4 regions of the Marinobacter bohaiensis genome follow, and region 1 is predicted to be linked to each of the others. Evidence: predicted binding sites of a transcription regulator. Region 1 holds the regulator's gene; each other region holds the start of a gene.
The links. The regulator FliA, encoded in region 1, starts transcription of late flagellar genes. The targets are predictions, from matches to a motif close to CTAAAGTTTNNNNNNNNNNNGCCGNTAA.

Region 1 (4,071 bases):
TCCGGCACCCAGCGCATGACTCAACTGACGCCGATGGAACACGCCGGACTGATCAACGCGTTCAGCGAACTGGGCGACCAGATCGACGTGCTCATCGTGGACACCGCCGCCGGCATCTCCGAATCCGTGGTCAGCTTCCTGCGAGCGTCCCAGGAGCTGCTGCTGGTGGTCTGCGACGAGCCCACCTCCATCACTGACGCCTACGCCCTGATCAAGCTGATGAACCGTGATTACGGCACTAACCGTTTCCGCATCCTGGCCAACCAGGTACGCAACGACCAGGAAGGCAAGCACCTGTTCGGCAAGTTGACCCGGGTGACCGAGAGATTCCTGGATGTTGCACTACAATATGAGGGCATCGTCCCGTTCGACGAGGCGGTCAAGAAAGCGGTACAACGTCAGCGTGCAGTGCTCGAAGCCTATCCCCGCGCCAAGGCGTCGCTGGCCATCAATGCCCTGGCCCAGAAAGTCGACAACTGGCCATTGCCGTCGTCGCCGCGGGGGCACCTGGAATTTTTCGTAGAGCGTCTGGTTGACGCCTGATGCAGTACGCCGGCCGACAGGGCAGGTGGTATGGCGGTCAAACGGGCTGTTTGGGTAATCCGGATTGATGACGTTGGCAAAAGGCCTTGGAATCTACCAACAAAGCAGTGAGCGGAGTGCGGCCCGGCAACTGGTCGAGGATCACGCGCCGCTGGTGAAGAAGATCGCGCTGCACATGATGGCGCGGCTGCCCGCCTCTGTGCAGTTGGAAGACCTGATGCAGGCCGGCATGATCGGCCTGCTGGAGGCCGCGCAAAAATACGAAGCCAATAAAGGCGCTTCCTTCGAAACCTACGCCGGTATCCGTATCCGTGGCGCGATCGTTGACGAGATCCGCCGGGGTGACTGGGTGCCGCGCTCCGTCCATCGCAACACCCGTCGCATCGCGCAGGCCATCAAGGCCGTCGAGGCCCGTACCGGCGAGGAAGCCAGGGATGCGGACGTCGCCGCCGAGCTGGAAATGACGCTCAACGAATACCACGCCTGCCTCGCCGACTCGAGCGGCGGACGACTTTTTAGCCTCGATGAGCTAAATGAATCCGGCGAGGTGCCGATAGACAATGAAGATGCGGTATCTGACGCCCCCTATGCGGAGTTGTCCGAAGCCGGTTTTCGGCACAGTCTGGCTCAGGCCATTGACGGGCTGCCGGAGCGCGAAAAGCTGGTCCTGAGTCTGTATTACCAGGAAGAGCTTAACCTCAAGGAAATCGGCGCGGTCATCGGCGTCAGCGAGAGTCGCGTCAGCCAGATCCACAGTCAGGCGGCACTGCGTCTGAAAGCGCGCCTGAGCGACTGGCAACCGGGCTGATTCGACACTAGAGAACGGTACAAACTGTAGTTTTTGGTAACGGGTGCTTTACAGCGTCCGTGGACTGGACAGAATAGGCGGTGCCTTTTGATCCCGCCGGCACGGTGTGGCCGGTCAGAAGGAGGCGGGCCGGCACGATTGGTATCCCGGGTTGTAACGATTGGAGGTCCCATTGGACAAGAACATGAAAATTCTGATCGTGGATGATTTCTCCACGATGCGGCGCATCATCAAGAACCTGCTGCGCGACCTCGGTTTCACCAATACCGACGAGGCCGACGACGGCAACACAGCGCTGCCCATGCTCAAGAGCGGCAAGTACGACTTCCTCGTCACCGACTGGAACATGCCGGGCATGTCCGGCTTCGAGCTGTTGCAGGCCTGTCGTGCCGACGACACGCTCAAGGACCTGCCCATCCTGATGGTCACGGCCGAAGCCAAGCGCGACCAGATCGTGGCCGCCGCCCAGGCCGGCGTCAATGGCTACGTGGTGAAACCGTTCACGGCAGCGGTCCTCAAGGAAAAGATTGAGAAGATCTTCGAACGCATCCAGTCCTGAATATCAGAGCGCCAATCATGGGCAATCCAAAAGACGACAATGCGGGGAAGCTCGACCCTGAAGTCACCGAAAAGCTGAAGCAGCAGGCGACTGACCTCAAGGCGCAGGTGGATGCCGGGGATTACGCGGCGGCGATGCGTCTGATCAACGAGCTCAACGACGTGCGGGACCAGAGCCTGTACCACGAGGTTGGCCGTTTGACGCGCAGCCTCCACGAAGCGATTCGCAATTTCCAGATCGATCCGCAGAACGCCGAACAGCGCGAAGCGCTGTCCAAGATGACCGATGCCTCGGACCGGCTGGCCTACGTTGTGGAAATGACCGGCAGCGCCGCCAACCGCACCATGGATCTGGTCGAGGAGGCCATGCCCAAGGCCAGCGCCATGCGCGAGGAAGCCCTGGCACTGCGCGACGACTGGAAAAAACTGCGTCGTCGCGAAATCGGTGCCGGTGAGTTCCGCGAGCTGTACCACCGCATCGATCGCTTCTTCGACCAGACCGCGAATGACACGGAAATCCTGTACTCACACCTGTCGGAAATACTTCTGGCGCAGGACTTCCAGGATCTGACCGGGCAGGTCATCCAGAAGGTCACCGCCCTGGTCAAGGAAGTGGAAGAGCACCTCCTGAGCCTGGTGGTCATGGCCAGCCATGTTGACCAGATTACCGGCACCGTCCATGAACTGGGCGAAGAACCGGCCCGGGCGATCGAGAAAGGGGAAGGTCCGCAGATGCACGCCGATGAGCGTGAGGATGTCGTATCCGGCCAGGATGATGTCGATGACCTCCTGTCCAGCCTTGGTTTTTAAGTGAGGACATTGCATGGCGTTAGATGCTGACGAAGAGATTCTCCAGGATTTCCTGATCGAGGCTGGAGAAATTCTCGAAAAACTGTCGGAGCAGTTGGTCGACCTGGAGCAGCAGCCGGATAACAGCGACCTGCTGAATGCCATTTTCCGCGGTTTCCATACCGTCAAGGGCGGCGCCGGCTTCCTCCAGTTGGAGGCGCTCGTCAACTGCTGCCATTCCGCCGAGAATGTCTTCGACACCCTGCGCAACCACAAGCGCCAGGTGACGTCCGACCTGATGGACGTGGTGCTCGAAGCGCTGGATAACGTCAACGCCATGTTCGACCAGGTGCGCAACCGGGAAGAGCCAACGCCGGCCGACCCTGCGTTGATCGCAGCCCTCGACGCGCTGGCCGAGCCGGAAGGTGCGGCGCCCAAAGCCGCCGAACCGCCGGCGGAGGACCGTCAGCCAGCCCCGACTGAAAGCGATCCCGCCGGTGGCGCCGACCAGGGCGACATCACCGACGACGAGTTCGAACAGTTGCTCGACGCCCTGGAGGGTGAGAAGAGCGAGTCCGGCGACGCCGACCAGGACGACGAGATCTCCGACGACGAATTCGAGAATCTGCTGGACGAGCTGCACGGCAAGGGCAAGCACGGCGGCACGCCGGCGGATGCCGCCAAGAGCAACGAAAGCGCCGCGGCCGCCGACGACGAAATCTCCGACGACGAATTCGAAAATCTGCTCGACGAGCTGCACGGTAAGGGCCAGTTCAAGGGCGCCGCCGGTGCCAGCCCCGACACGCCGGCCGGCAAGGCGCCGGAGGCCGCTGCCGGCGGTGACGACAAGATCACCGACGACGAGTTTGAGAGCCTGCTGGACGAGCTCCACGGCAAGGGCAAGGGCCCGGCCACCGGCCCGGCGCAGAAGCCCGCCGCTGCCAGCACTCAGGGTGCAGGCGACAACAAGCCAGCGGCTGACGACAAGAAAGCACCGGCCTCGCCGGCGGTACCCCAGCGCGACGCCCAGCCGACGGCCGAGGCCTCGGTGCGGGTTGATACCAAACGCCTGGACGACATCATGAACATGGTGGGCGAGCTGGTGCTGGTGCGGAACCGCCTGCAACGCCTGGGCGACCAGAGCGAGAACACCGAAATGCACAAGGCCGTGTCCAACCTGGATGTGGTCACGGCGGATCTGCAGTCGGCGGTGATGGCCACCCGCATGCAGCCGATCAAGAAAGTCTTCGGTCGCTTCCCGCGGGTGGTGCGCGACCTGGCCCGGAGCCTCAAGAAGGAAATCGACCTCGTAATGCACGGCGAGGACACCGACCTGGACAAAAACCTGGTCGAGGCGCTGGCGGACCCGTTGG
Region 2 (4,071 bases), on a different contig from region 1:
TCGAGCGGAAGGCGTGTTTCCTTCAGCCTGAGGTGACGCAGACGCCCGAGCCGGAGGCTGATCACTGGAGCGAACCAGCTTCAAATCCGGGCCATTCAGGTTTACGTCAGTCATAGCTCACCCCACTATCCTGATACGGCGGAAAGCCGGCCCCCGAAAGGGCCGGCTTTTACCGTGCTATCCCTGTTACTGCAGGAGGGACAGAACCTGCTGCGGACGGGCATTGGCCTGAGCCAGGACCGAGATACCGGCCTGCTGCAGAACCTGGGACTTGGACAGCTTCGCGGTTTCGGATGCGAAGTCGGCGTCCAGGATCCGGCCCTGGGCAGCGGACAGGTTCTCAGAGGTGGTCGCGATCGCTTCGATGGTGGACTCGAAGCGGTTCTGGATCGCACCCAGGTCCGCACGCTGGCTGTTAATCGAGGACAGCGCGGCATCGATCGTTTCGATAGCGGCGTTCGCGCCATCAGTGGTCGTGATGTCAATCTCAGCTACGGAGCTCAACGTACCACCCCCGTCAGCGATTGCTGTTGTTCCGCCAGAAACACTGAAGGCGCTACTAGAGGAAAGGTCAACAGTGCCCGTCACAGTACCTGCGGTCGCAGAGCTGAAATCGACACTACCACCTTCACTACCAGCCATGGTGGCTGCGGCCGTTCCGGTGTTTGCGTAGCTCGAGATACTGATGTCAGCACCACTCTCGCTAGTCAGCTTCAGTTGCTCAGTACCGGATTCCGTAACAACCTGAGCCGTAATACCGGTTACCGCGGAGTTATCATTGATCGCATCTGCAAGTGAGGAATAGTCGCCGCCAGTAACGGTCGCGGAAATCGAGACCTCTTCCCCAGTTCCATCGTTCTCACCGGCCAAATCAAAGCTAACTGTACCGTCAGCAATACCGCTCAGAGTTGCCTCAGTTCTTGCACTCGCTGTTACACCAGTATCGGCACTGAAAGCGTTAATACCCGCAGCAATGTCCTGCGCTGAATCTCCGGCCACTGTCGTGTAGGTGCCGCTGGCACCATTACCAGAAACCTCTATCGCCTCACTTCCGGCAACAGCGTTAGATGCAGCCGCTTGACCAAGCGCGGTACCGCTTGCACCAAAGGTATAGTTGCCAATATCCGTTCCACGCGCGCTGCCCATGGTGACATTGATAGTCTGGTTGGCATTGGCGCCGACCTGGAACTGGGCGTTAGTAAAGTCGCCGTTCAACAGGGTCTGGCCGTTGAAGTTGGTGGTGTCGGCGACGCGGTTCAGTTCCGCCTGCAACTGGCTTACTTCGGCCTGCAGCGACTTCCGGTCAGAAGAGGAATTGGTGTCGTTGGCCGACTGGACCGACAGCTCACGAATCCGCTGCAGCAGGTCACCGGCCTGCCCCAGCGCGCCTTCAGCGGTCTGTGCCAGGGAGATACCGTCGTTGGCGTTGCGCTGGGCAACGTTCAGGCCGCGGATCTGTGAATCGAAACGAGAGGAAATCGCCAGACCAGCCGCATCGTCTTTAGCCGAGTTGATGCGCAGACCGGAGGACAGACGCTCAAGAGCCTGGTCCGAGAGAGACTGGGACTTGTTCAGGTTGTTCTGAGCGCTTAAGGACGCAACGTTAGTGTTGATACCGAGAGCCATGATGCTTCTCCTTGAAACCGTCAGTTTTGACTGGAAAGAGGTCTGGCGCCCGTTTTCATCAGTTGGGTGCGCCGCCCTGCTGTAATGCTTAGCGGCGAGGGTTAAGAATCCTTTAGAAAGAATTTCGGATTTTCTTGTTAACTAATGTAAATCACTATCACGCTTTCAGTTTTATTTTACTTTTCATAAAGATAGGTCGATAAAAAATCCTTCCTCATATCGCCTCAACGCCTAAAGCGGGTGCAAGACCCGGCCATCCCATCGAGTGCGTCTGCCGCTCGTGACTTCCCCACACTCGGTTGAAAAAGCGGCAATTCCCTTCCTGCCGGTCAGTCAAAATATCGGCGCCCGCAAGCCGACCCGTCTCGCGACAAATTATTTTTTACAATCATTATCAGTGACTTATAAATAAAAACAAGAAACTGGCACACACTTCGCTTCTGGCACGGCAACGCTTGCATTTTAACGAACGTTTGCCGGTAGGGCGTCCTTTTGATCGGGCACTTGGGTTCCGGCTTTTCCTGGCAAGGAGAAACAGCATGCCTCAGATCATTAATACGAACCTTGCGTCGCTGAATGCGCAGCGCAACCTGAACACGACCCAACGGGACTCGGACACCGCGATGCAGCGTCTGTCCTCCGGCCTGCGCATCAACTCGGCCAAAGACGACGCCGCCGGCCTGGCCATCTCGGAGCGATTCACCTCCCAGATCGATGGTCTGAACCAGGCGATTCGGAACGCCAACGACGGCATCTCCCTGGCACAGACTGCCGAAGGCGCGCTGGGACAATCCGGCGATATCCTGCAACGGATTCGCGAACTGTCGGTCCAGTCCGCCAACGCCACCAACTCCGCCTCCGACCGCCGGGCCCTGCAATCCGAGGTCAACCAGCTCAAGCAGGAGCTGGAGCGGGTGGCTACCACCACCGAATTCAACGGCCTCAAGCTGCTCGACGGCTCTTTCCAGGCCCAGCAGTTCCAGGCCGGCGCCAACGAGAACCAGACCATTGCCGTCTCTATTCAAGGCGCACGAACCACGGATCTGGCCAACAACAGTGTGAGCGCCTCAAACACCACTGCCGGACAAGGCAGTGGATCTGTTTACGCCGCAGCGGCTGGCGATGCGTCAGCGGCAAACACCATTGCTGCTCAGACGCTGACCGTCTCCAGCTCACTGGGTGAGGCCACTGTGGATGTTGAGAGCGGCGATACCGCCGAAGACATCGCTGCGGCGATCAACCAACAGGTGGATGCCACGGGGGTCGAAGCACAAGCCCGAACCACGGCTGACTTATTCGGCCTTGGCGGTACAGGCACTGTTTCCATGACGATATCGAGTGGAGGCGAAAAATCGACGATCTCCGCCCAGATTGACGACGTCGACGATCTGCGTCCCTTGGCGCGCGAGATCAACTCCGCGTCAGGTACCACAGGTATTACCGCTGAAGTGGAGGATGGCCGACTGACGCTTGTGCAAGCGGAAGGTAAAGACATCCTGGTTGAGGATTTCACATCCAACGCCACAACACCTACCGCCAGCTTCCGCGGTGGCGCTGAAGTGGACGGAGACGCCATCACTCTTGATGGGTCAGACGACACCGCCGATAGCGCGCGTGCTTCAGGCGAAATCACTTTCGACTCGTCTTCGAGCTTTGCCGTATCATCCAGTATTGACGACACCGCCGGCAGCATTTTGGATGAGGCCGGTGGCACCGCCGTCGGTTCCACCACAGAGGATGTCTCCAGCATCGACATCAGCACCGTGGAAGGCGCCAACAGCGCCATTGCCGTGATCGACGCCGCCCTGGAGAAAATCAGTGGCATCCGCGCCGACCTGGGTGCCGCCCAGAACCGGCTGGATTCCACCATCTCCAACCTGAGCACCACGTCCGAGAACCTGTCAGCCGCCCGCTCCCGTATTCGCGATGCGGATTTCGCGGCGGAAACCGCGGAACTGGCGCGGACCCAGGTGCTGCAACAGGCGGGTCTTTCGGTCCTGTCCCAGGCCAACGCCCAGCCGCAGCAGGTCTTGCAGCTGCTGCAGGGCTAAGCCTCAGCGGAACCCGAAAAGGCCGGCAACTTGCCGGCCTTTTTTACGCCCGTCTTTTGCACCAACTTTGAAAATCCGCACGTTCCGCCTGCCGACACCGACCATGTCGTAAAACTGGCACGCCTTTCGCTCTACCTCTCCCAAAGGCCCATTCCCGGCCCAAAGCTGCAGATTATTGCCGGTGCCACCCTGCCGGCGGCAAGGAACAGACGAGGTGATCCATGCACGCACAGCACCACCCGCAAGTTGGTCAGAACGATAGAGTCGCGATTGCGCGCCTGTTGCTCGCCGCCAATTCGACCTACAACCAGTCGAACGATCCCGGCAACAGCTATGCGGCCCGGCTGGAAGCTCGTGAGGACAGCCGCCACTATCTGGCTCAGGTAATGGAGCG
Region 3 (4,071 bases), 260 kb from region 1:
CGCCAGGAGACAGCGGACCTGACCAATGCCTGGCTGATCATGCTGGTGGGCACCGGCGTCCAGATGGCCATGGTGCCGTTTATCCTGCCGGGGGACCGGCTGGTGCCGGGAAGCTGGCGCCTGGCGCGAGCCGGGGCCTGACGCGAATGCGACGCCCACTTCACGCCCGCCGCACCGGCGCGAAGTGGGTCAATCGGGTTTAGGCGGGGTCGTTCAGACCTTGTAGCGGCTCACCTGCTCCGACATTTCCGCCGCCAACGCCTTCAGCCGCTGGGTGGTCTCGCCGGCGCGGCGGGTGCCCTGGGCGGTCTGTTCGGTGATCGTCACGATCTGGTGGACGTTCTGGTTGATGGTTTCCGACACGCTGGTCTGCTCTTCCGCCGCGCTGGCGATCTGCGTGTTCATGTCGGTGATGGTGCGCACCGCCGTACCGATCTTCTGCAGCGCCTCGCTCACCTGGCGGGTCTCCGCCACCGTCGCTTCGCTGCGTTCGCTGATGGAGCCGATCAGTTCCACCGCGTTTCCGGCGCCGGACTGGAGACGCTCAATGGTGCCCTGGATCTGCTGGGTGCTCTCCTGGGTGCGGCTGGCCAGCGTCCGCACTTCGTCCGCCACCACCGCAAAGCCGCGCCCGGCCTCACCGGCCCGGGCCGCCTCGATGGCCGCGTTCAACGCCAGCAGGTTGGTCTGGTCGGCGATCTCGCGGATCACTTCCAGCACCGTGTCGATGCTACGGGAATCCTCACCCAGCTTCTCGATCACCTGCACGCCCTGCTGCACCTGTTCGGACAGACCGCTGATCACGCCGGTGGCCTGATGCACCAGACCCTGCGCATCGCTGACTTCGGCGTGGGCATGATCCGCCGCGGTGGAGGCCTCGCTGGCGTTGCCGGCCACTTCCTGGGCGGCGGCGGTCATCTCGTTCATCGCCGTGGCGACCTGGTCGCTCTCCGAAGTCTGGCGCTCAACCCCCTGCTCCGCTTCGCTCATCACCTCGTTGAGTTCGTGGGTGGCGTCGTTCAGCGTGCGCGTGGAGGACAGCACCCGCTCCACCAGTTCGTGCACCTGATCGGCGAAACTGTTGAACGCCACAGCCAGTTGCCCCAGTTCGTGGTTGCCGTCCACCTCCAGCCGGCGGGTCAGGTCGCCGTCGCCGCTGGCGATGCCGTTCATGGCGGTCACCGCGTTCTTGAGCGGCTTGATGATGCTACGCACCACCACCAGCGCGAGCAGCACGATGATCACCAGCGCCACCACGGACGTGGTCACCGACCCGATCACCGCGTCGGCCAGGGACTCGTCCACGTCACTGGCCAGGGCCGCCTTCTGCTTCTCCAGGCCGTCGATCCAGAAGCCGGTGCCGATCAGCACATTCCACTCGGGCAGCATCTCCGCGTAGGCCAGCTTGGGTTCGGGGTCACCCGTCCCGGTGTTTTCCCACTCGTAGGACACGAAATCGCCGCCGGACCGGGCCGCCTTGACCAGCTCGCGCACCAGGTACTTGCCGTTGGGATCCTGGAAATCCCACAGGCTCTTGCCTTCCAGCGACGGATTCGCGCCGTGGGCCACGGTCATGCCGTCGGTATCGAACACAAAGAAATAGCCCATGCTGCCGGCGTCATCGAAACGCAGCTGACGCAGGATCGCCATGGCTTTCTCGCGCACCTCGGGGTCGTCCGCCGAACCGGGCTGATCATAAAGGTGGGCGATGGAGGACCGCGCCAGTTGCAGGTAGTTCTGCAACTCCTGGCGCTTGGTCGCCATCATGGCATCGGAAAAGCCGGAGACGGCCTCGTCGCCAATGCCCTGCGCCTGCTTGAGGTTGTAGGTGCTGAGCAGTGCGGTGAGCACAATCACCGGCACCAGGGCCAGCAAAAGAACGCGCGTCTGGATGGTCAGGTTCTTCATGGCAATCCTGTTTTGGGTCGCTCGTACAGCCGGGTTCGTCCTTAACGAGGCCTGGAACAGAGTGGATGTTGCGACGGGCTATCCTGCCTGCCCATACGGAGGGTAACGGCCGCGTTGGGGAAGGCTGTAGGGGGGAATTGTTTGGGTTTTGTTTCCGGAACCATCGACATCAGTCGTGCCACCGGAGGGTGGTCAGGTTCACCAGAGGCACAAGAGTACAAAGCCAGTCCTGGCGTGGCCTGCCCCACCCCGACCCCGTCTTTCGGCGAAACCGGACTTGACCCGGCGCAAGGTTCACGGAGACACTTTCAGCTAACACGTGTACGCTGAAATTCATTCACAGTCCGTTGAGCACTTTTGAGCACTTGCCCCAGGGGGACGGAACGTCATGAAGACCGACGCCTTTGCCAATCTGGTTGCCGCGATGATCGCCTATCTCCAGTCCGCGGGTATCAGCAGCAGCCTTTTGGCACGCTACACCGACACAACACCGGAACAGCTGGACAATCCGGCGAGGGCGCTGTCGCCCTCACAGCTACAAAGGCTCTGGCAACTGGTCCAATCGCGCGGGCTGCCGTCGCTGACCTTCAGCATCAAGGTCCGCCCGCTGATTGCCGAGGCGCTGGCACAGGGACCGGTGCGGGCCGAAACCATCGCGTCACGGCTATACATGAGCCGGCACACGCTCTACAAGAAGCTCCGGCTGGAAAACCTGACCTTTGGCCGCCTGCTCGACGATGTGCGGCGCGAACAGGCGATCACCCTGCTGAAGGATGCGGATCGCCCGCTGGTTGACGTGGCGGAACGGCTGGGCTTCTCTGAACCCAGCGCATTCTGCCGCGCGTTCAAGCGCTGGATGGGCCTGTCGCCGGGCGCCTTCAGGCAGACCATCGCCTGAACACCAGGGACGCGTTGGTACCGCCGAACCCAAAGCTGTTGCTCATCACCAGCGGCAACTCCCGGTCTGAGACAGCTTCCCGCACCAGCGGATAGCCCTCCGCCCGTGGGTCCAGGGCTTCTATGTTGGCCGACGGTGTCACGAAACCCTGTTGCTGCATCAGCAGGCTGTAAATGGCCTCGTGTACGCCGGCAGCGCCCAGTGCATGGCCGCTGAGGGGCTTGGTGGCCCCCAGCATGGGCATTTCCTCACCGAAGACCTCGCGAATAGCTTCCAGCTCCGTAATGTCGCCGGCCGGCGTGCTGGTACCGTGGGTGTTGATGTAGGCCACCGACTCATCGATACCGGCCAGGGCCTGCCGCATGCAGCGGACGGCGCCCTTCCCCGACGGCGCGACCATATCGGCGCCATCCGAGGTCGCCCCGAACCCGACGACTTCGCCCAGTATCGTCGCCCCGCGCGCCTCGGCGTGCTCCAGCGCCTCCAGCACCAGCACGCCGCCACCGCCGGAAATCACGAAACCGTCGCGCTCGGCGTCGTAGGTGCGGGATGCCCGCCCGGGCGTGTCGTTGTAGCGTGTCGAGAGCGCGCCCATGGCGTCGAACAGCAGGCTCAGGCTCCAGTGGATGTCCTCGCCACCGCCGGCGAACATCACATCCTGACGCCCCATGGCGATCAGGTCCCGCGCGTGGCCGATGCAGTGCGCACTGGTGGCACAGGCGGACGTGATGCCGTAGTTCACCCCGGTAATCCCGAACGCCGTCGCCAACGAGGCGTTGATCGAACTCCCCATGGTACGCGGCACGCGATAGGGGCCGACCCGACGCAGACCACGATCACGGTGCGTGTCGATGGCCGACATCAGCTCCACGGTGGAGGCGCCGCCGGTGCCCATGACCACACCGGTCTTTTCGTCCTGGATAGCGGCGGGCGACAGTTGTGCCTGCTCGATGGCTTCCGCCATGGCGAGGTAGGCGTAACCCGCGGCCGGGCACATGAAGCGCAGGTGGCGACGGTCGATCTCCTCGGCCAGATCCAGGTCGATCTGCCCGCACACCTGACTGCGCAGCCCGGCATCGCGCGCCTGCTCACTGAAGCCAATACCCGGCGTGACGCTTTTCAGGGAATCCAGAACCTGTTCCCGATTGCGCCCCAGGCTCGACACAATGCCCATTCCTGTCACGACAACCCGTCTCATGTCGGCCTCCTAGAATGCATCGGTGTTGGTGAACAGCCCGACCCGCAGGTCCCGGGCGGTGTAGATC
Region 4 (4,071 bases), on a different contig from region 1:
ATTGATGGCGGCCTGTTGGGATACCGCGTCTGCGTCACCACACCGCAGATGCTGGATCGCTTCGAGGGCGTGGAACGGCTGGCGGATGTCCGCGAGCGCCACATCCGCTTCGGCCAGGGGCGTCATTGGCCGGATATCCGTGTGCTGGAAGCGAACGGCCTCGACGTGGTCACCCACACCCGCTTCGAGACCCTGTTCGAGATGCTCGACAGCGGTCGGTTTGAGTGCTTCGCGCGGGGTGTCAGCGAAGTGGTCTACGACCTGAAGCTCCAGAAAGACCCGCGCTTCGTCGTAGAGCCGACCCTGATGTTCACCTACACCATGCCGTCCTATTTCTTTGTCGGCAGCGGCGATTATCCCCTGGCGGTGCGCATTCAGCTCGGCCTGGAACGCTCCATTGCCGACGGCAGCTTCGTGGAATACCTCAACCGCTACTTCACCGAACCCCTGGAGGCCCTCAACCTGACCGGGCGGCGGGTCTTTCACCTGGGGAATCCCTGGCTGCCAGGTGGCACCTACGGCATCAGCAAGGACGTGCTGCAGAAAATGAAGGTCCAGATCCAGCTGGGTGACACCCGGTCGCCGGATCTGGAGCCCTGATGGCCGCCGTTGCGCGACCACCCGGGCAGGTTCACGTTCACACGACGAAACGCGCCACGTTGTCGTGGAGCTTGCCGCCGATGTCGTCGATCTTGCCGCTGTAGACATCGTTCTCCGAGGCTGCGGCGGCGGCCTCCTGGCCCTGATCGGCGATGCGGTTGATCGAGGCGTTCAGTTCCTCAGTGACCGATGTCTGCTCTTCCGAAGCGGTGGCGATCTGGGTCGTCATGTTGCTGATGGCGGTAATCGCCTCGGCGATGCGGTTGAGGGAATCCATGGCGTCCTGGGCCTTCTCCATGGACACGTTGGAAACCGCACGGGATTCCTGCATCACGTTGACCGCGTTGCTGGCGCCCCTCTGCAGCCGCTCGATCATACTATTGATCTCTTCGGTGCTGTCGTGGGTCCGGCGCGCCAGATTGCGTACCTCGTCGGCCACCACCGCGAAGCCACGACCGGCCTCGCCCGCCCTGGCCGCCTCAATGGCGGCGTTGAGCGCCAGCAGGTTGGTCTGTTCCGCCACGTCCTGAATCACTTCCAGGATCGTGTTGATCTGGGTAACGTCCTGGCCCAGGGTCTCCACCGCTTCGGCCGCGGAACCGATTTCCGTGGCCAGGCGCTCCACCGCGTCGCGGGACGCCTTGACGGTTTCCTGGGTTTCCTGCGCGTCCCGGTCGGCATTGCCGGACGCATCCGCCGTTTGCTGGGCGTTCTGGGCGATCTCGTTGGCGGCGGCAGACATCTCGTTGATGGCCGTGGCCACCATGTCGATTTCCGTCTGCTGCCCTTCCACGCTCGAGCGGCTGGCGCCGGCGGTCTGCTTCAGCGAGCCCACCGCGTCCCGGAGTTCGACGGCGCCACGTTGCACATCCCGGACGACGTCCTGCACGTTGCTGATAAAGGCGTTGAAATTCTCGGCGGTCTGCCCGAACTCGTCCTGGCTGCTTACCTCCAGCCGACGGGTCAGGTCCGCCTCCCCGCTGGCGATATCCTGCATGGCATCGCGCAGATTGCGCACCGGCTTCATCAGCAGGCGTACCGCCACGTTGAGCAGGATCAGGGTCACCACGATCCCGACCACGGCGACGATAATCCCGGTGATCCGTGCGCTGTGTACCGGCGCCATGATCTTGTCCTCATTGGCCACCGTGCCCAGGTACCAGTCGACGCCCTTGGCGTCGGCGATGGAATGGAAACTCACTCGCCAGTCGGCGTCGTTGAAGTGGTAAAGATGCGTGGATCCGTCCAGGCGCGGTTTTTCGCCGATCAATGCCTGGACGTTCTTGCCGACCCGCTCGCGGTTCGGGTGGTAGAGCACCTTGCCGTCGGCATTGATCAGAACGGCGTAACCGGTGTCCGCCAGGGTCACGGCGGACAGCAGCTCATCCACCGTTTCCAGGGTGATGATGCCGGCGGCGACGCCTTTGTAGGGGCCGGATTTGATGGGCGCCACCGGGGAGATGATGCCCTTGCCGGTACCGGCGTCCAGGAAGACTTCGGTGAACGTCGGGCCGCTGGCGCTCATGCCGGCCTTGTACCAGGGGCGCGTACGCGGATCGTAGCCGTCCGGCAGCATGGCGGACAATTCCCTGGTGGCCTGCAGGCTGTAGCCGTCCGCACGGCCAATGGAGATGTCCTTGAAGCCACCGCCGAGGGACGCGGTGTGCAGGATTGCCCGGGCCTGTTCCTCGGTGTCCGCGCCGGACAGGTTACGCGCGGCCCCTTCGACCATCGCGAGGCGGCTGTTGAGCCATTCGGAAATGCTGGCCTGGGTCTGGGCGATGGAGTCATCCACCAGGGCGTCGACATAGGTTTCCGTCGTCGAACTCAGGCGTCGATCGCCGAGAATGGCGTACACGCTGATAACGAGGATGAACAGAACGGCGACAGCCGTCAGCAGCTTTTGCCCGAATGACATACTGCGCATCGATTGAACTCTCCTGGTCGAAGTAACCGGCCCGCACCGAACGGTCGCGCGGAGGGGCTTTCCGGAATCATTGTGGTTGTCGGTGGGCTCGGCAGGCCCTGTGGTACTTATCGGCCTGAGGGCCCGGGACTTAAGCCCAGTCTGGTTGGATTGTTTCCCGGCCTGTCAAAGCGACGACCGGCAGGAGGCATGAACCTCGCGCCGGTCGTCCGATGCCCTGCGCATTGCTCTAGACGTTGAAGCGCTCGACGTTGCCGTGCAAGTGCTGGCCGATGTCATCGATCTTGCCGCTGTAGACGTCGTTCTCGGAGGCTGCCGCCGCGGCCTCCTGGCCCTGGTCCGCGATGCGGTTGATCGAGGCGTTCAGCTCCTCGGTGACCGATGTCTGCTCTTCCGAAGCGGTGGCGATCTGGGTGGTCATGTTGCTGATCGCGGTGATGGCCTCGGCGATGCGGTTGAGGGAATCCATGGCGTCCTGGGCCTTCTCCATGGACACGTTGGACACCGCGCGGGATTCCTGCATCACGTTGACGGCGTTATCCGCGCCCTTCTGCAGCCGCTCGATCATGCTGTTGATCTCTTCGGTGCTGTCGTGGGTCCGGCGCGCCAGGTTGCGCACTTCGTCGGCCACCACCGCGAAACCGCGGCCGGCGTCGCCCGCCCGGGCCGCTTCGATGGCCGCGTTGAGCGCCAGCAGGTTGGTTTGCTCGGCGACGTCCTGGATTACCTCCAGAATGGTGTTGATCTGGGTGACGTCCTTACCGAGGGTTTCCACGGCTTCGGCTGCCGAGGCGATCTCCGTGGCCAGGCGTTCCACCGCATCGCGGGAGGCCTTGACGGTTTCCTGGGTCGCCTGGGCGTCCTGGTCGGCGGTGGTCGAGGCGTCGGCGGTCTGTTGCGCGTTCTGAGCGATTTCGTTGGCGGCGGCGGACATCTCGTTGATGGCCGTGGCCACCATGTCGATTTCCGTCTGCTGACCTTCCACGCTCGAGCGACTGGCGCCGGCGGTCTGCTTCAGCGACCCCACGGCATCGCGCAGTTCGATCGCGCCACGTTGCACGTCCCGGACAACGTCCTGCACGTTGCTGATAAAGGCGTTGAAGTTCTCGGCGGTCTGGCCGAACTCGTCCTGGCTGCTCACCTCCAGCCGACGGGTCAGGTCCGCGTCGCCGCTGGCGATGTCCTGCATGGCATCGCGCAGGTTGCGCACCGGCTTCATCAGCAGGCGCACCGCCACATTAAGCAGGATCAGCGTCACGATGATGCCGATCACCGCGACGATGGAGCCGGCGATGCGCGCTTCCTGCACCGGCGCCATGATCTTGTCTTCGTTGGCCAGGGTGCCCAGGTACCACTCCACGCCGCGGGCGTCGTCGATGGCGTGGAAACTGGTGCGCCATTCCGCGTCATTGAATTCGTAGTGATGGGTGGACCCGTCGAGTTGGGGCCGATCGCCGATCAGTTCCTCGATGTTCTTGCCGACCAGCTCGCGATCCGGATGGTAGAGAATCTTGCCTTCCCGCGTGATCAGGGTGGCATAGCCG

Region 2: the regulator FliA is predicted to act here: its motif matches at 2,093-2,120, upstream of DKK67_RS11925 (flagellin N-terminal helical domain-containing protein).
Region 3: the regulator FliA is predicted to act here: its motif matches at 2,011-2,038, upstream of DKK67_RS18150 (methyl-accepting chemotaxis protein).
Region 4: the regulator FliA is predicted to act here: its motif matches at 2,635-2,662, upstream of DKK67_RS09955 (methyl-accepting chemotaxis protein).

The regions. Positions count from the first base shown of each region.
Region 1 covers NZ_QGEH01000004.1:72,428-76,498, reverse strand. The annotation lists gene DKK67_RS16990 (MinD/ParA family protein) at 1-543, shown strand, start outside; gene DKK67_RS16985 (RNA polymerase sigma factor FliA) at 611-1,351, shown strand; gene cheY (chemotaxis response regulator CheY) at 1,524-1,910, shown strand; gene DKK67_RS16975 (protein phosphatase CheZ) at 1,928-2,719, shown strand; gene DKK67_RS16970 (chemotaxis protein CheA) at 2,733-4,071, shown strand, end outside.
Region 2 covers NZ_QGEH01000001.1:2,656,565-2,660,635, forward strand. The annotation lists gene DKK67_RS11915 (flagellar protein FlaG) at 1-114, opposite strand, end outside; gene DKK67_RS11920 (flagellin N-terminal helical domain-containing protein) at 187-1,626, opposite strand; gene DKK67_RS11925 (flagellin N-terminal helical domain-containing protein) at 2,166-3,677, shown strand; gene DKK67_RS11930 (tetratricopeptide repeat protein) at 3,899-4,071, shown strand, end outside.
Region 3 covers NZ_QGEH01000004.1:334,927-338,997, forward strand. The annotation lists gene DKK67_RS18145 (MFS transporter) at 1-141, shown strand, start outside; gene DKK67_RS18150 (methyl-accepting chemotaxis protein) at 214-1,908, opposite strand; gene DKK67_RS21965 (helix-turn-helix transcriptional regulator) at 2,297-2,806, shown strand; gene fabB (beta-ketoacyl-ACP synthase I) at 2,787-4,004, opposite strand; gene fabA (bifunctional 3-hydroxydecanoyl-ACP dehydratase/trans-2-decenoyl-ACP isomerase) at 4,014-4,071, opposite strand, start outside.
Region 4 covers NZ_QGEH01000001.1:2,216,143-2,220,213, reverse strand. The annotation lists gene DKK67_RS09960 (hypothetical protein) at 1-600, shown strand, start outside; gene DKK67_RS09955 (methyl-accepting chemotaxis protein) at 638-2,527, opposite strand; gene DKK67_RS09950 (methyl-accepting chemotaxis protein) at 2,757-4,071, opposite strand, start outside.